2 regions of the Paenibacillus sp. P32E genome follow, and region 1 is predicted to be linked to the other one. Evidence: riboswitches for the same ligand, from Rfam matches in the RefSeq annotation. Region 1 holds a riboswitch; the other holds the start of a gene.

Region 1 (7,389 bases):
TGCCCCCCCAAATATTTGGTTGCGCTATGAACGATGATATCCGCTCCCAGCTCCAGCGGCCGCTGGAAAAAGGGCGTCAACAGCGTATTATCGACAATGGTGAGCAGCCCATGACGGCGTGACCATGTACAGACCGCTTCGATATCCGTAATCATCATCAGCGGATTGGTAGGCGTTTCAATAAATACAGCCTTGGTATTCGGAAGCCGTGAAGCCTCCAGCCCGTCCAGATCATTCGTATCCACATAGGAAGCGCTGATGCCGTATTTGGAGAGAATCCGTTCAAGCAGACGGTAGGTTCCGCCATACAGGTCCAGCGAAACCACCAGATGGTCACCCTGTCCAAACAAGGCAAACACTGTCGTCAACGCCCCCATTCCAGAGCTGCAGGCAAAAGCCGCGTCGCCCGATTCCAGCTGTGCCGCAGCTTCTTCCAGCACCGAGCGGGTAGGATTCTTGGTACGGATATAATCAAACCCCGTGCTCTGCCCGAGTCTGGGGTGACGGAATGCCGTCGCGTTGTAAATCGGATAATTAACCGCTCCTGTAGCCGGGTCCTCCAGTGAACCTATCTGTGCCAATCTGCTCTCAATCCTCAGTTTCTCATCCATTGCTGCTGCCTCCTAAGTGTGATGTATGCGCAAATCTCTTCTATATATCAAGCAGAAATGGCTTCGCCGTCCTTCAAAGGATGGTACCATTTCAGTGAGAAATAGAAGGATAATCGATAAAGTGAAATATATAGAATCCTATATTTTTAGAATACTAAATAATCAGCCTGGTCTATATCGTAAGGGGTCTCCTGGTATACATAGTAATTGAGCCAATTAGCGAATAATAAGTTGGCATGGGCACGCCAGACAGCCGGCGGTGTGCGCTGCGGGTCATCCTGCGGATAGTAGTGCTTCGGAATGGCAATGTCCATCCCTTTGGCAATATCCCGGTCATACTCCCATTTTAACGAAAATGGATCATATTCAGAATGTCCGGTCACAAAAATTTGTTTTCCGTCAAGCGTTGAAACCAGATACACTCCAGCTTCCTCGGATTCGGCAAGAATCTGCAGCTCGGGATTCGCAAGAATATCTTCACGCGAGATATCCGTGTGCCGGGAATGCGGAACATGGAACACCTCATCAAAGCCGCGAAGCAGCTTCACGTTAGTATGGCTCACGGTGTGCGGAAAAACGCCAAAACATTTCTCGTCCAGATCAACCTTGCGTACGCCGAAGTGATGATACAGCCCGGCTTGTGCCGCCCAACAGATATGCATGGTCGAGGTCACATTGTGCTTGCTCCATTCAAATATAACCTTTAGCTCTTCCCAGTAGTTCACGTCTTCGAACTCCAGCTGCTCCACCGGAGCGCCGGTTACAATCAGCCCGTCAAAGCGGCGGTCACTGATCTCATCAAAGGTTTTGTAAAAACTCTTCAAATGTTCTGCCGAAGTGTTCTTCGAGGTATGGGAGCTCGGGTGCAGCAGCACAACATCTACCTGAAGCGGTGAATTCCCGACCAGACGCAGCAGCTGTGTCTCTGTGGTTTCCTTGGTAGGCATCAAATTCAGAATGGCGATTCGCAGCGGGCGGATGTCCTGGTGGAAGGCCTGGCTTTCATCCATTACAAAAATGTTTTCTCCGGACAAAACTTCTTTCGCCGGCAGACTGTCGGGAATTTTAATTGGCATATCAGTTTCCACTCCTTCATTGAGCTGAATATAAAAAAGACCTTTCTCGGGCGAGAAAGGTCATATATCTGTTAGTCATATGCGCCTCTCTCATCTGCCAGAGAACTTGTGCCAAGCAGCCTGAAAGGCTTACCTGCAAAAGCTTCCGCAAGAATTAGCACCGTGCGTTCACACGCCGGTTGCCGGGTTTCATCGGGCTAGTCCCTCCACCTGCTCTTGATAAGATTTAGCTGTATTCAATTGAGAAAAAGTCACATAACGTTAAATGCTTTTCTTAAAATTCACTTTAAATCATGAACCTCCTTTTCGTCAAGTCCATACAATGCTAATGGGTCCTTTACAGCCTCAAGAATTTAGCTTGAAAGACCTATACCCGGAGGTTATACTAGACAAGGGTTTCAAAGGCCCTACCTGACGAAAAGAAGAGGTGAGAGAAGAATGGAAGGCGACCCGAGTTCGCAGTTAAGCGTCCAGAAAGAGCAACCACACAGGATTAACATCAGCTTGCCGGCGGCGGGAGCATTTCTTCTTCATGCCCTCGAACTGTCATTTGGCCTCATGGATTGACCGTACCTCCGGCCAAGCTGATTTTTCCCTGTGCCTATATTAGCACAGACCCTGGAGAAGACTAGGGTCAAGAGGAGTGGAATCAGATGAAAATCCGGTTGGTAAACGCAGGAGTTTTTACCCCTGTGGATGACATTGAAGAAACATTGACTGTCCCCGCAGAGGGATTTTATTGGATTGATGCGGATGTTGAGGATCTGGAGCTGCTTCAGCCTTTGTATAATCTGCATGATTTAGCCGTGGAGGACTGCCTCAGTGAAGAGGATCAGCGCCCGAAGCTTGAAATTTACGAAAGCCATTATTTTATTGTAGTTAACAGCATCCGTTTTGATGATGAGGAGATTTTCCTCCGTGCACTCAACGTGTTTCTGGGCAGACATTTCATTATTACCGTGACCAAGCAAAAGATTCACGAGCTGCGCGTGCTGAAGCCCGTTCTGTGGGAGCAGGAAGTCAGCGAGCCGGACCGGTTCCTCTATCTGCTGATCGACCTTGTCGTAGACAACTTTTTCTCCGTCGGTGACCGGATTGAAGCGCGGATTGAGAAACTCGAAGAGGATATCCTGATGCACACCAAGAAATCGCATTTGAGCGAGATCATCGGTCTGCGGAGTGAAATTCTCTGGTTGAAGAAAATGCTGGGACCACAGAAGGAAGTTATCAACACACTTAACAAAAAAGACCTCCGCCTGATCGATGATCAGCTGCAGAAGTATTTTAGCGATATTTATGAAAATGCGGTCAAGATCTCTGAAACCTTTGAAACGTACCGCGATCTCATGGGGAACTTACGTGAAGCTTACCAATCCAGTATCGCCAACCGTGCCAATGAGATCATGAGAGTCTTCACCGCCATTACCACTATATTCATGCCGCTGACGGTCATCACCGGGATCTACGGGATGAACTTTGATAATATTCCTGAAATCCATACCCGGTACGGCTACTATGGAGTCATTGCCGTCATGGTTACACTTGGCTGCGGGATGCTGGTTATATTCCGTAAAAAGGAATGGCTATGAATCATACTGGACGAATAAGCAGGACGAAGGCCCCCTATACCGCATGGTAAGGAAGCCTTCGTCTTTTTGGTTTACTTTAGAGCTTCTGCATCTGCCGCCTCTATTTGCGCGAACAATCGTTCCGCATCTCCGCGTTTACACAGCTGACGCTCAGGGTTCATTACGGCCGCCGCTCCAGAGGCGATTCCGAATTGAACGGCCCGGCGCAGCGGCCAGCCCCGTTCCAGGCTGTAGACCAGCCCGCCTACCAGACTGTCACCGGCTCCCACCACACTCAGTACAGGAACTTCAGGAGCCTTGAGATGTTCACAGCCATCCCTTGTTATCAGCAAAGCGCCCTCGCCGCCAAGGGATACCAATACTACCTCTGTCCGTCCTTGCTCGATCAGCTCCAGCGCAGCTGCCCGAACCTCCGCATCACCTGTAATTGCGTGTCCAGCCAGCTCCTCAAGCTCACGTGCATTGGGTTTGAGCAGATATACTCCGGCATCCGCAGCCTTTTGCAGTGCTTCGCCCGAGGTATCCACAATAACCTTCGCCTGCCATGGCTTCACTGCCTCAATGACGCGGCCATAAAAATCTGCCGGACAGCCTGGAGGCAGGCTGCCGCTGGCCACAATATAGCTAGGCTTCCCGGTCAACGACTTCAATTGATCCAGGCACTGCTCCCAGTCGCCTTCAATAAAATGGGGGCCCGGCATGTCAAACCGGAACTGTTGCCCTGTTGATTCCTCCACGACAATCAGATTTTCCCGCGTCTGTCCGGAAATCGGGATCTCCTGGTGGCTGACACCCTCCATACCCAGCATCTCATGCAGCAGTTGCCCGTGAAGTCCGCCAGATGCATACAGAGCCAAGGACTCTCCGCCCAATCTGTGGATAGCCCGGGAGACATTGATCCCGCCACCTCCAGGTTTATAGGATGCCTCCTTGCAGCGCAGCTTGTGGTCCGGTACTACCTTGTCAATCCCTGTGCTGGCATCTACGCTGGGGTTAACCGTTAATGTTACGATCATCGGGTCTCTCTCCTTTTTACTCGGAATACATGTATTTTACTCCAAGATACAGTATTCTCCTAAAGGGAGGTCTCCATGAGGAGTGCTTCAATCAAGACACTTCCAATAATGATTCTGAAGAGGATGACCAGACTGCCTAGAAATTCGTTGCCACACCTAGTTGAACCGCCTGCCCCCGCCGGTAACGGATGCGGATTAGGCGCAGCCGCTCATAGTAGACATCCAACCCTTCTGCAGGAGAGAAGCCTTCCCCATAGGCTTTGTAAAGGACAGGCTTCAGGAAGGTATCTCCCATAAGCTCGTAGGCAGTCCATACCTCGGCTTGCTCGTTGGGGGATACATCCGCCATTTCAAGTGCAATGAGCTTCTCCACGGAGTATCCGTCTTTTTCCAGTTCTTCTACAGCTTCAAGCACCTCACGCCGGCTCACACCACCCTGTGCCTTCAACTGCTCCATCCCAAGACCTTCCTCGATTCCCTGCAGCAGAACCCTTCGCAGCCGCAGCCGCTCCAGCTGCTTCTTGTATTTCAGCTCCTTCTGCTTGTACTGCCAGGCCATAAACCGCTCCTCATCAACGGCCTGATGCACCCAGCCCAGTGGAAAACTATGCTCCCGCTCTATGGCAGAGGTGATGCTCAGCCAGTCTCCGCCGTATTGCGAGGCTTTGCCCTCGCCTACACCCGGAATTTGCAGCAGCTCCTCCGGTGTACGGGGAAGAAAGGCACTCAGCATCCGCAGCAGCCGGTTGCTGGCAAGAATGTAAGGCGCCTTCCGTTCACTGGAGGCCTTCCCCCGGCGCCAGGCGCACAACTCTTCATAGACGGATTCGTTGCCATGATGCTCGCTGAAATATTGCAGTTTCAGCTGTTCCTGATTGCGGGTGCCGGTGAGGCTGTCCTCATCGTGAAAGGAACCATCAATCAGTGGCCGATAACCGTCGCCCATCTTCACCGCGAGCTCATGCCGGTAAACGCAAAGCATCTCATTCCAGGAGCCGCCTTCATACCACAAGTTGTCACCCATTTCCTCTATACCGGAGAATTCACGCCAGCCAAGGCGCCAATGGCCTTCTTCTTCCCCGATCCAGAGCTGGGCGAATACCTCCTGATCGGCCCCGGATATTCTGGATAAACGGTTCATAAATACAATTTGCATCTGCATTCCCTACCTTCCTCGTCTTACAGTATGCATCATTCCCGTGCTGGCCGGATTCCGAGTTTTGCCGGACAAGCCAAAGCCCCAGGATAATAAAGGATGGCTGAAAATCTGAAGGCTACTCATCCTTAAATTTACACACAAAAAAGCACCTCTCTCACGAATTGCGTGAAAGAGGTGCTTCCTCTGGATGCTATACTGTTAATGCTTACAATACCTATTTATAGCGAAACAGTCAATCTCTTTTTATTCCGGGCAAAAATGGCTTAGCCGGCCTCCGCTACTCCCGGTCCAATGCCAGCTTAGCCAGTCCAAGCGCTCCGGAAAGACCCGCATTATCCCCGAGCTGCGGCGGAACAATATAGCTGCCGATGGCCTCATTCAGTGCAGGATGCTGAACATAGCCGCCCAGCAGCTCCTGAAGCTGTGTATGAATCAGCGGGAAAAGCTGGCTCTGCTTCATGACTCCGCCACCCATGACAATCTTCTGCGGCGAGAGAATAAGCACGTAATTCATCAGCGCATGCGCCAGATAGTGGGCTTCCATTGCCCAGGCCGGATGATCCGCCGGCAGCTCACCTGCCGGTTTGCCCCAGCGGGTGCCAATCGCCGGACCTGCCGCCAGTCCTTCCAGGCAATCGCCATGATAAGGACAAAAACCTTCAAAAGTATCTTCCGCATGGCGGCGCACAAGAATATGTCCCATTTCGGGATGAGACAGGCCATGAACAAGCTTACCTCCCACTACCGCACCAGCCCCAATTCCTGTGCCGACTGTGATATAGAGACAACTGTCCAGCCCTTGGGCCGCACCCCACTTGTATTCTCCCAGCGCCGCACCATTCACATCCGTATCGAAGCCGATAGGTACTGAAAAATGCCCGGCAACCGTTCCAACCAAATTATATTGTCCCCAATAGGGTTTAGGGGTGGTTGTGATGTAGCCGTAGGTCGGGCTGCCAATCACCGGATCAATAGGACCGAATGAGCCAATGCCGATGGCTTCTACATTTTTCCCGCTAAAATAATCCAGCACAAGCCCCATTGTTTCCTCAGGTGTGGTCGTCGGAAAGCTGACCCGGTCGATAATCGTACCGTCCTCGTTTCCAATCCCGCATACAAACTTTGTTCCCCCTGCTTCAATAGCTCCAAGTACTTTCACTGCAGCATTCTCCCTTCCCATAAACGTTCGGCCGTAGACAGGCCATCCGTGTAATAGAGCGTTCTCTTCTGAAATATAGCCTCGGATTGGACCCAGCCAAATCGAGGGTCTTCTCTGAAATTCCATCCTCTGATAGTGCCGCAGAAAGAGCGGCATGGGTGGTTTATGCCTTATTATACGTGGCCTGCTGATATATGACAAGCGGTTGACACATCAAAAAAGAAACTAGTTAGTAGACGGAAGTCCAGGCTTCTACCACACTCAGGATCAGAGCCGATTTAGTAAAATTAAAGTAGAATAAATTCACCTCACGTTACGCATCCGCCAGGCTGGAGCGAACCGATGTGGAAAAAGTAGACTTAATCTGTGCCGTATGGCTGACCCATCACCTGTAGTGGGAAAAAGTAGACTTAATCTGGTCCAATTGATCCTAAAATGGTAAATTCGCTTGAATTAAGTCTATTCCGTCCCACTAAACTCTTTTTCGGAGCGTATATCAGCGATTTAGTTTTACTTTTTCCACTAAGGTCATGGCTTGAAAGGCTTCACCGTCCCCCAAATGTGCGAACAATCCATTCTGGTCAGCCAAAATCACTTCTCCTTCTTAGGCATTAGCCTTATTACTGCGAGAAGCCTGTCTTTCTCCTGCGGTAGATACGGCAGGCTTCTACAAGCCGGGCTGCTGCCGGAAAATAGGAAGCCAGATGGATATGCGCATAGGCTGCCATGACATTCCCGGATACATACCCTTCCGGCTGGCTGCCGCTTCTGCCATGACT
Region 2 (7,389 bases), on a different contig from region 1:
AGTTTGATGCCTTGCTTTTCAAGAAGCGGGGCAATTGCCTTTAGAATTTCCGCATGCGGTTTCGGGGATGCGCCAATCACCAGCGTTACCGGTTCAGCAGACGGCTCGGTTGACGGCTCTGTGGATGCATTCGCAGCCGGGGCCTTCGTAGCCGCAGAGTTCGCTGCATTGTTGGTATTATTGTTGTTGCCGCAGGCTGCCAGCACCAAAACCAAGGTCAAGCTGAAGAATGTGAGCAGTACTTTTTTCATCTGTAAATCCCCCTCTATTGTGTATGTGTGTATGAATAAGGCTTGTATATGGAAGTACCTTATTTCCGGGTAAAATGTTGAACCAGCCGGTCACCGGCCATTTGCAGCAGCTGCACGAGAATCACCATTAGCGCTACCGAGATTATCATGACTTCCTTCTCATAGCGGTAATAGCCGTATCGGATAGCCAGGTCACCCAGACCTCCGCCGCCGATCATCCCCGACATCGCTGTGTATGAAACTAATGTAACAATGGTAATGGTCACTCCGGCTAGCAGACCTGGACGGGCTTCCGGCAAAAGCACGCGCCAGACGATTTGTCCGGTAGTAGCCCCCATCCCTTGCGCCGCTTCGATCACGCCCCGGTCCACCTCGCGTAGAGCCGTTTCCACCAGCCGGGCGAAAAACGGAGCAGCACCGATTACCAGCGCCGGAATGGTTCCCAGAACACCGATTGAAGTTCCCATGATGCTTTTGCTCAAAGGAATCAAGGCGACCATCAGGATAATGAAAGGCACGGAACGCAGGATATTCACCACGAAAGATAATACCGAGTAAACCAACCTGATAATATAGTTATTTGATCTTCCCCATAAATATAACACAATTCCGAGTGGTAAACCAAGAATAATTGTGAAAATTCCGGAATAAGCCAACATTCGTAGTGTAGCTATGCCCGCATCCAGCATTTCTTCCCAGTTAATTTCGTTAAAATTCAAATTCCCCATTAGCCGAACACCTCCACATCAAGACCTTGCGCTGTCAGTTCGGCAAGAGTTGCCTCAACCGCTTCCAAGCTGCCTTCAAAGCGAACCAGGAGCTGGCCGTATGGTACATCCTTGATCGTTGATATCGTTCCCTGAAGAATGGCAAAGTCCACACCCGTTCTCCGGACCACATGGGAGAGCGTGGATTCATAGGTCTTTTGTCCAAGGAATGTGATTTTGACGGATGTGCTGTACTGTCCATGTACTGCATCCAGCGCTACACGAAGCGGACCTTCATGCTGGTGTTCACTGCGGATAAAATCCTTCGTCACTTCATGCTGCGGCTTCAGGAATACCGTGGCTACCTCGCCTTGCTCGACTATTCCCCCGCCATGTATCACTGCAACCCGATCGCAAATACTCTGAATGACATGCATTTCATGGGTAATCAGCAAGATGGTCAGATGAAACTTCCGGTTGATGTCCAGCAGCAGCCGCAGGATTGAATCGGTCGTCTGAGGGTCCAGTGCCGAGGTAGCTTCATCGCATAGCAGCACATCGGGGTCACTGGCTAGGGCCCTCGCGACGCCAACCCGCTGCTTTTGCCCTCCCGATAGCTGGGCCGGGTATTTACGGCTGTGCTCTTCAAGACCTACGAGCGACAGCAGACCCAGAACCTTCTGTTCAATCTGTGCCTTGGGTGTTCCCGACAGCCGCAGCGGAAATGCAATGTTATCGTACACCGTCGCGGAAGACAGCAGATTAAAATGCTGAAAGATCATACCGATCTTGCGGCGCCGTTCCTGAAGCTGTCCTTGACTGAGTGAGGTCAATTCCACTCCGTCCACCCATACTTCGCCTTCCGTCGGGCGCTCCAGCAGGTTGATGCAGCGGATCAATGTACTTTTACCGGCACCCGAGTGGCCGATGACTCCAAAAATCTCCCCTTTTTGAATCGACAGGTTCAGTCCGGAGAGCGCCGTTGCAGCTTTGCTGCCTTTTCCGTATACCTTGGTCAAACCTTTCAGCTCTATCAAACCATTTGTCCTCCCCAAGTAACCCATATGAAAACCAAAAAGACCTCTTACGATCATTTGCAGATCGAAAGAGGCCCTGTGATTGTATTAACCATGCCTTCTCATCTGCCAACGACCGCAAACCAAGCGGCATTGTAGGAATTAGCACCATGACATTTGAAGAGAGCGACGAGTATCGCTTCACCTACAAATCGGTTGCCGGGCTTCATCGGGCCTATCCCTCCGCCGCTCTCGATAAGAGTTTATTATGAAATTAGTTCCCGCAACATGTAAGCTGCTAATGTAAGCTCAAGTATAGTAAGTTTAAGTTTTTTTGTCAAAGGGAACTTTTTACTGAGGAAGAAGGCCCGGGCTTTAGATTGGCGGCGATTTTACTCTTATGCCACTGCTCATTGCTGTATTTGAATGCTGCTGCCAAGGTCTTACATGCCATTTCAAGGCTCTGCTTCAAATCCTCAAGATGGCTATCCAGATCCTCCAAATGAATTCTGTCATGAAGTCCCTGATGCCGCTGCCACAGATCATCCTGCATTTCAGCATTCATGTAATGGATCTCGGCGTTACGGCGCTTGCGCAGATTCTCCAGCGGCTCCCGGTAGGAATGCTTAATTTCCTCCAGTTCATTAGCCAGTTCTGTATGCTGCTTAAGTAAATGAAACTGGCGAAGCACTGTAAAATAGGAGAAATGGGCTTTGACCTTGCTGGTGTTCAGATCGTACAGACTGTTGAGCACCGTACCCAGCTTGTCGAGCAGTGAAAACACACGAATGAAGCCATCTTTATAAAAATAAACATATCTCGCATATTCACCCTGCTCCATAGGGGACATATCATCCATGTAACCCGCTACAACGGATTTGCGGAAAAAGGCAGCCGCGAACCAGCTTTGCTCCAGCTCGTCCAGTGAAGAGATTAGACCGCGCGTCCAGATTTCAAGCTTGCGGTATTCGTGGTTACGGTCTTCATGCAGGTTCATGTCCTTGCGCAGCATGGATGCGAGCCTGGCCATATTGTCCATCGCTTCAGCCAGCACACCGCTGTTCTCACGGGGCGGCTCTCCGAGTAATATCCGCAGCATCCTGTAACCTCCTCAGTGTGGGAAATAGCTTTTCCAGTTGCGGTCAACCCGCTGAACAATATCCTCGCGCGGAATCAGCTCCTCCGGATACTCCCGTTTCATTCTGGCATCGATCACAAGGGGCAGCTTATAGCCGATATGATGGCGTTTGATCTCACATTCGGCGTATATATCACTGGCCGGATCGAACCTTGTGAACACCGTCCACAGAAAAGAGGTTTGAGTCCGTACTGTATCTGCGGCGTTATCCACCACTATCACGAGCGGCCAGGCCGTTTCCTGGGCTCGCAGAACAGCGACTAGCCGGGACGCAAGTTCAGGATCTTCTTCATAGGATGCACCGGAAACGGCTAAACATCCCCGGCAGTAAGGAATTGCCTGTGAGACACCTGAAATTAGTCCTTCTGTGTATGCATAAGGAAGCTCACGTACTGGACTTCCCACTCCTACCATTATAGCCTTGCTGCTATTGTTCAATGGATTCACCGGATGCCCTTGCTCATGCTGGGAGACATTGCTGTATACCATAAGATCCGAGGCGGGATTGAAGCGCTCCAGTACGTTCTCCAGCAGTCTCGGGAAATCGGTCAGCTCGACCGGCTCATCAGTCAGCAGCAGGAATTTGGTTAAGGACAGCTGGCCTTCCCCCAGAATCCGGTAGGCTGATACCATCGCTTCGTTAGGGTAGCTCTCTCTCACGACAGCAGACACCAGGGAATGCGGACCGCATTCCGAGTACTCCCACAGTGCTTTGACGGACGGCATTAGCAGCGGATACACCGGAGCCAGCAGCCGCTGTATGTACTCCCTGAGGTAGTAATCTTCCTGGTGTGGTTTGCCGACGATAGTTGCCGGATAGATGGCATCTTTCCGGTGCCAAATCCGCTGAACGTGCATGACCGGAAAATCGCGGGGTTTGGAGTAATAACCATAGTGATCACCAAATGGTCCGTCCGTATGACGCTCTTGGGGCGTGACCAGTCCGCGAATGGCAAATTCCGCTTCAGCGGGAATCCGGTGCCCGCCCATCGGGTCCTTGACCATCTGCAGCTTTCGGCCCAGCACCAGAGAGGCTAGCATCAGCTCCGGTATCCGTTCCTGTACTGGAGCCGCTGCTGCGGCAATCAATGCCGGAGGCCCGCCTAAAAAGACGGATACCGGAAGGGTCTCTCCGAGCAGTTCCGCCTCCCGGTGATGGAAGCTGCCTCCTTTATGCTTTTGCCAATGCACTCCCACCTTGCTGTCATCATACATTTGAATCCGGTATATCCCAAGGTTATGGTCATTCGGCTGAGTAATGCTCTCTGTATAGACAATGGGCAGAAGGATCGATGGACCTCCCTCCTCCTGCCAGCTGGTGATGCGGGGCAGCTCCTTAAGGGGATCCGTACTGCGGCAGACGCCAAGTACCGGGGCTTCTCCCTGCGGTACATTCCGGGTTCCCACCTTAAGCAGGTCCAGGAGCAGCCGTTTTTCCTTCCATATCCCGGACGCTGTTGGCGGCAGCAGTGTTTCGGCTGCACTCACCATCGTCTTCATCAGCTGCTCCGGACGCGTTCCGAAGGCCTGATTGGCCCGGCGGACCGTTCCGAAGAGATTGGTTGCCACCGGAAACGGTGTTCCGGTTACATTCGTAAAGAGCAAAGCCGGCCCTTCCTCTTCTACGACACGCCGATGTATCTCTGCAAGCTCCAAATAAGGATCCACCGGAGCATCAATCACGGCAATATCCTTATCCCGGCGGAGCTGTTCAATCCATTGACGCAAATTTCCGTATCCCACTATATCGTTCCTCCTCAAACAGGGCGTTATCTCGCAAAAGTTTGATGAGCGTAGACTATTTATTCGCTCTTTCCAGCTGCCATACGCGCACACTAATGTAGCACAGAACACCGAAGAGTCCGGCAATCAGGAGGATATGCGCCAGTGCGGCAAAAATGTACAGCCGTTCATTATATAGGGTATGAACAACAGCAGCACCGCTGAATACCTGAAGCAGACACAGAACAACAGCAGCACTCCCAAGTGCCCTCACCTCAGGCAGAGCTTTATGTTTCCAGAAGGCTAAATGTCCCAGGCAAGCGATCAGGAGAAACAGCAATGCCGCTGCAACCCTATGCGTGAACACAATGCCCACACCGCCAGACAGCTCCGGTATCCATTCCCCGTTACAGAGCGGCCACCCGGAGCAGCCTCCCTGGGAATCCGTATGGCTGACATAGGCCCCAATATAAACCACTATATAAGAATATAACGCAGCCGCCCATGTTAAGTTGCGGAAGCCTTTGCTGACGCGTGGTCCCGGAGGAGGCGGATTATCCCCCAGCGCATACCGCCTTTTCGACCCGAGCGCAAGCATCAGCGAGCTGGCAAAAGCGATCAGGGAGAAGCCCATATGCAGTGCCATCACCGCAGCCGACTGCGATTTAATCACCGCAAGCGCTCCCATTCCTCCCTGCACCACCACAAATAAAAGCGTCAGCAGAGCGTACACCATCAGATCTCTCCGTTTACGCGCATAACGCCAAAAGGCCAGCATCGAGACAAGGGACATCAGGCCAGCCAGCCCGCTAAATAAACGATGGGTGTATTCGATTAGAGAACCTAGCGTATAGGCAGGAATCAGCTTTCCGTGACAGAGTGGCCATTCATTGCCGCATTCCAGTCCAGAACCGGTTTTGGTAACTACTGCACCACCGAGAAGCGCCAAAAACATGATTAGACAAGTGATGTAGCTGAGCCATTTCAATTGATTCATCGTCAATGAGATCACCCGCAATTTTCTAGGAATGATTGGGATAAGTGCCTGTTGAACAGCTATGTAGCGATTTAATCAAGTGGAAAAGGCTTCGCCGTCCTTTTAAGGGACGGAATCCGTTTCAGCGAGAAATAGAAGGATGATTTATAGCGTGAAACCTATAAATCCTTATATTTTTAGAAAAAACACCGCTTTTGCTCGGGTAGGGCGAAAGCGGTGCATCGTTATTACTTGTGTATAGTCAGATAAACTTCAAGCGCCCTGTCCAGAAAGCTCTCAATCTCTTCACGGGACTTACGCAGCTTGTTGACAAACCTCACTAGCTCGCGTCCATCCGTATATGCAACAAAGCTGGGGATCCCAAGAATATTTTGTTCTTGGCTGACATCGCCTACAGCGTCAACATCCACTTCAACCAGCGTGAGACGATCCGTGTATTTCTGTTCCACCTCAGGCATGAACGGGTCAATGAACTTGCAGTCCGAGCACCAATCGGCCTTGAAGATAGCTACGGTCAGACGGGGCGATTGAATCGACACCTGAAATTCCGCAGGGGAAGTAATTTTATCCATGAACTGAACAGTCCCTTCTTAAGTTAAGAGTAAGCGTCTGCTATATGTTCTTTAAGTGAAGCAAATTGTACGGAATAAGTCAAATAAAAAAGACAGAATAAGACAATTATCATAGAATTATTGTTCAGAACGGATACGTTCGGGCTGCAGCTTCATGAGCGGACCCAGCACCTTCTGCAGTGGCCGCGGATAACCGGCGATTTCCTGACGGCTCAGCACCCCCAGAACAATAAGCAGTACCAGATAGATGACAACAACAGATACACCTACAACAAGACAGGTAATCAAGAAAGCCACCCGGGCAGGCATCATATGGGTAAGAATTAGACCTGCTTCATTCAGTCCGTAACCGATCCCGCCTGAGGCCAACACAGCAACCGCGAACCCTCCCCAGCGTCTGCCAAGGATCTCGAAAGGTATGATGGACTTGAGCATTCTCAGGTTAAGCAGCGTAATCACAATGAAGCACAGAGCCGTTGCTGCAATAATGCCGTAAATGCCAAAAAAGCGGCTGAGAATAAAGTTTGAGCCAAATTTGACGAGCAGGCCGGCCAGCACATAGTACATGGAGATCCGCGCTTTTCCCATTCCGAGCAGAATGGAGTTGGTCGTCATCATGGTAATCTGGAAAATCGTCCCCAGTGTCAGCATCGCCACAATGCCACTGCCGTCCAGGCTGCTGAACAGCAGTCCATTCACAGAATATGCAGCTACCACGAGCGAGAGGACAATAGGTGTTCCTGTCAGAATTGAAATCCGCAGCGCCAGCGTCACTTGCCGCTTCAGATGCACTTCGTCGCGCCTTGCGTAGGCGGCGGAAATGATCGGAATTAGCGAAGTGCTGAGCGCAATCGACAGTACTGGCGGAATTCCGGCTACACTCTGTGCACGGCTTCCATAGATCCCCAAAGCCTGAGTAGCCTCCTTCAACCCGATTTGACCGCTAAGCAGCGGAACGATGAGCGAGGTATCAATAAAGTTCACAA

What was found. Region 1 has a riboswitch for S-adenosylmethionine ahead of metA (homoserine O-acetyltransferase MetA). Riboswitches for the same ligand answer to the same signal wherever they lie in the genome.
Region 2: it holds a riboswitch for S-adenosylmethionine, as region 1 does, so the genes downstream of both, A3848_RS04905 (methionine ABC transporter ATP-binding protein) here and metA (homoserine O-acetyltransferase MetA) in region 1, are expected to answer to the same signal.

What each region holds. Positions count from the first base shown of each region.
Region 1 is NZ_LVYY01000008.1:74,981-82,369, forward strand. Features, by position in the region: gene A3848_RS09090 (aminotransferase class I/II-fold pyridoxal phosphate-dependent enzyme) at 1-611, opposite strand, end outside; gene metA (homoserine O-acetyltransferase MetA) at 758-1,687, opposite strand; SAM riboswitch class I at 1,775-1,913, opposite strand; gene corA (magnesium/cobalt transporter CorA) at 2,341-3,276, shown strand; gene A3848_RS09105 (1-phosphofructokinase family hexose kinase) at 3,348-4,292, opposite strand; gene A3848_RS09110 (HRDC domain-containing protein) at 4,429-5,448, opposite strand; gene A3848_RS09115 (ROK family protein) at 5,729-6,610, opposite strand; gene A3848_RS09120 (cobyrinic acid a,c-diamide synthase CobB) at 7,231-7,389, opposite strand, start outside.
Region 2 is NZ_LVYY01000003.1:205,744-213,132, reverse strand. Features, by position in the region: gene A3848_RS04915 (MetQ/NlpA family ABC transporter substrate-binding protein) at 1-251, opposite strand, end outside; gene A3848_RS04910 (methionine ABC transporter permease) at 311-979, opposite strand; gene A3848_RS04905 (methionine ABC transporter ATP-binding protein) at 979-1,995, opposite strand; SAM riboswitch class I at 2,094-2,236, opposite strand; gene A3848_RS04900 (Cthe_2314 family HEPN domain-containing protein) at 2,312-3,073, opposite strand; gene A3848_RS04895 (UbiD family decarboxylase) at 3,086-4,855, opposite strand; gene A3848_RS04890 (COX15/CtaA family protein) at 4,911-5,837, opposite strand; gene A3848_RS04885 (thioredoxin family protein) at 6,059-6,403, opposite strand; gene A3848_RS04880 (putative polysaccharide biosynthesis protein) at 6,521-7,389, opposite strand, start outside.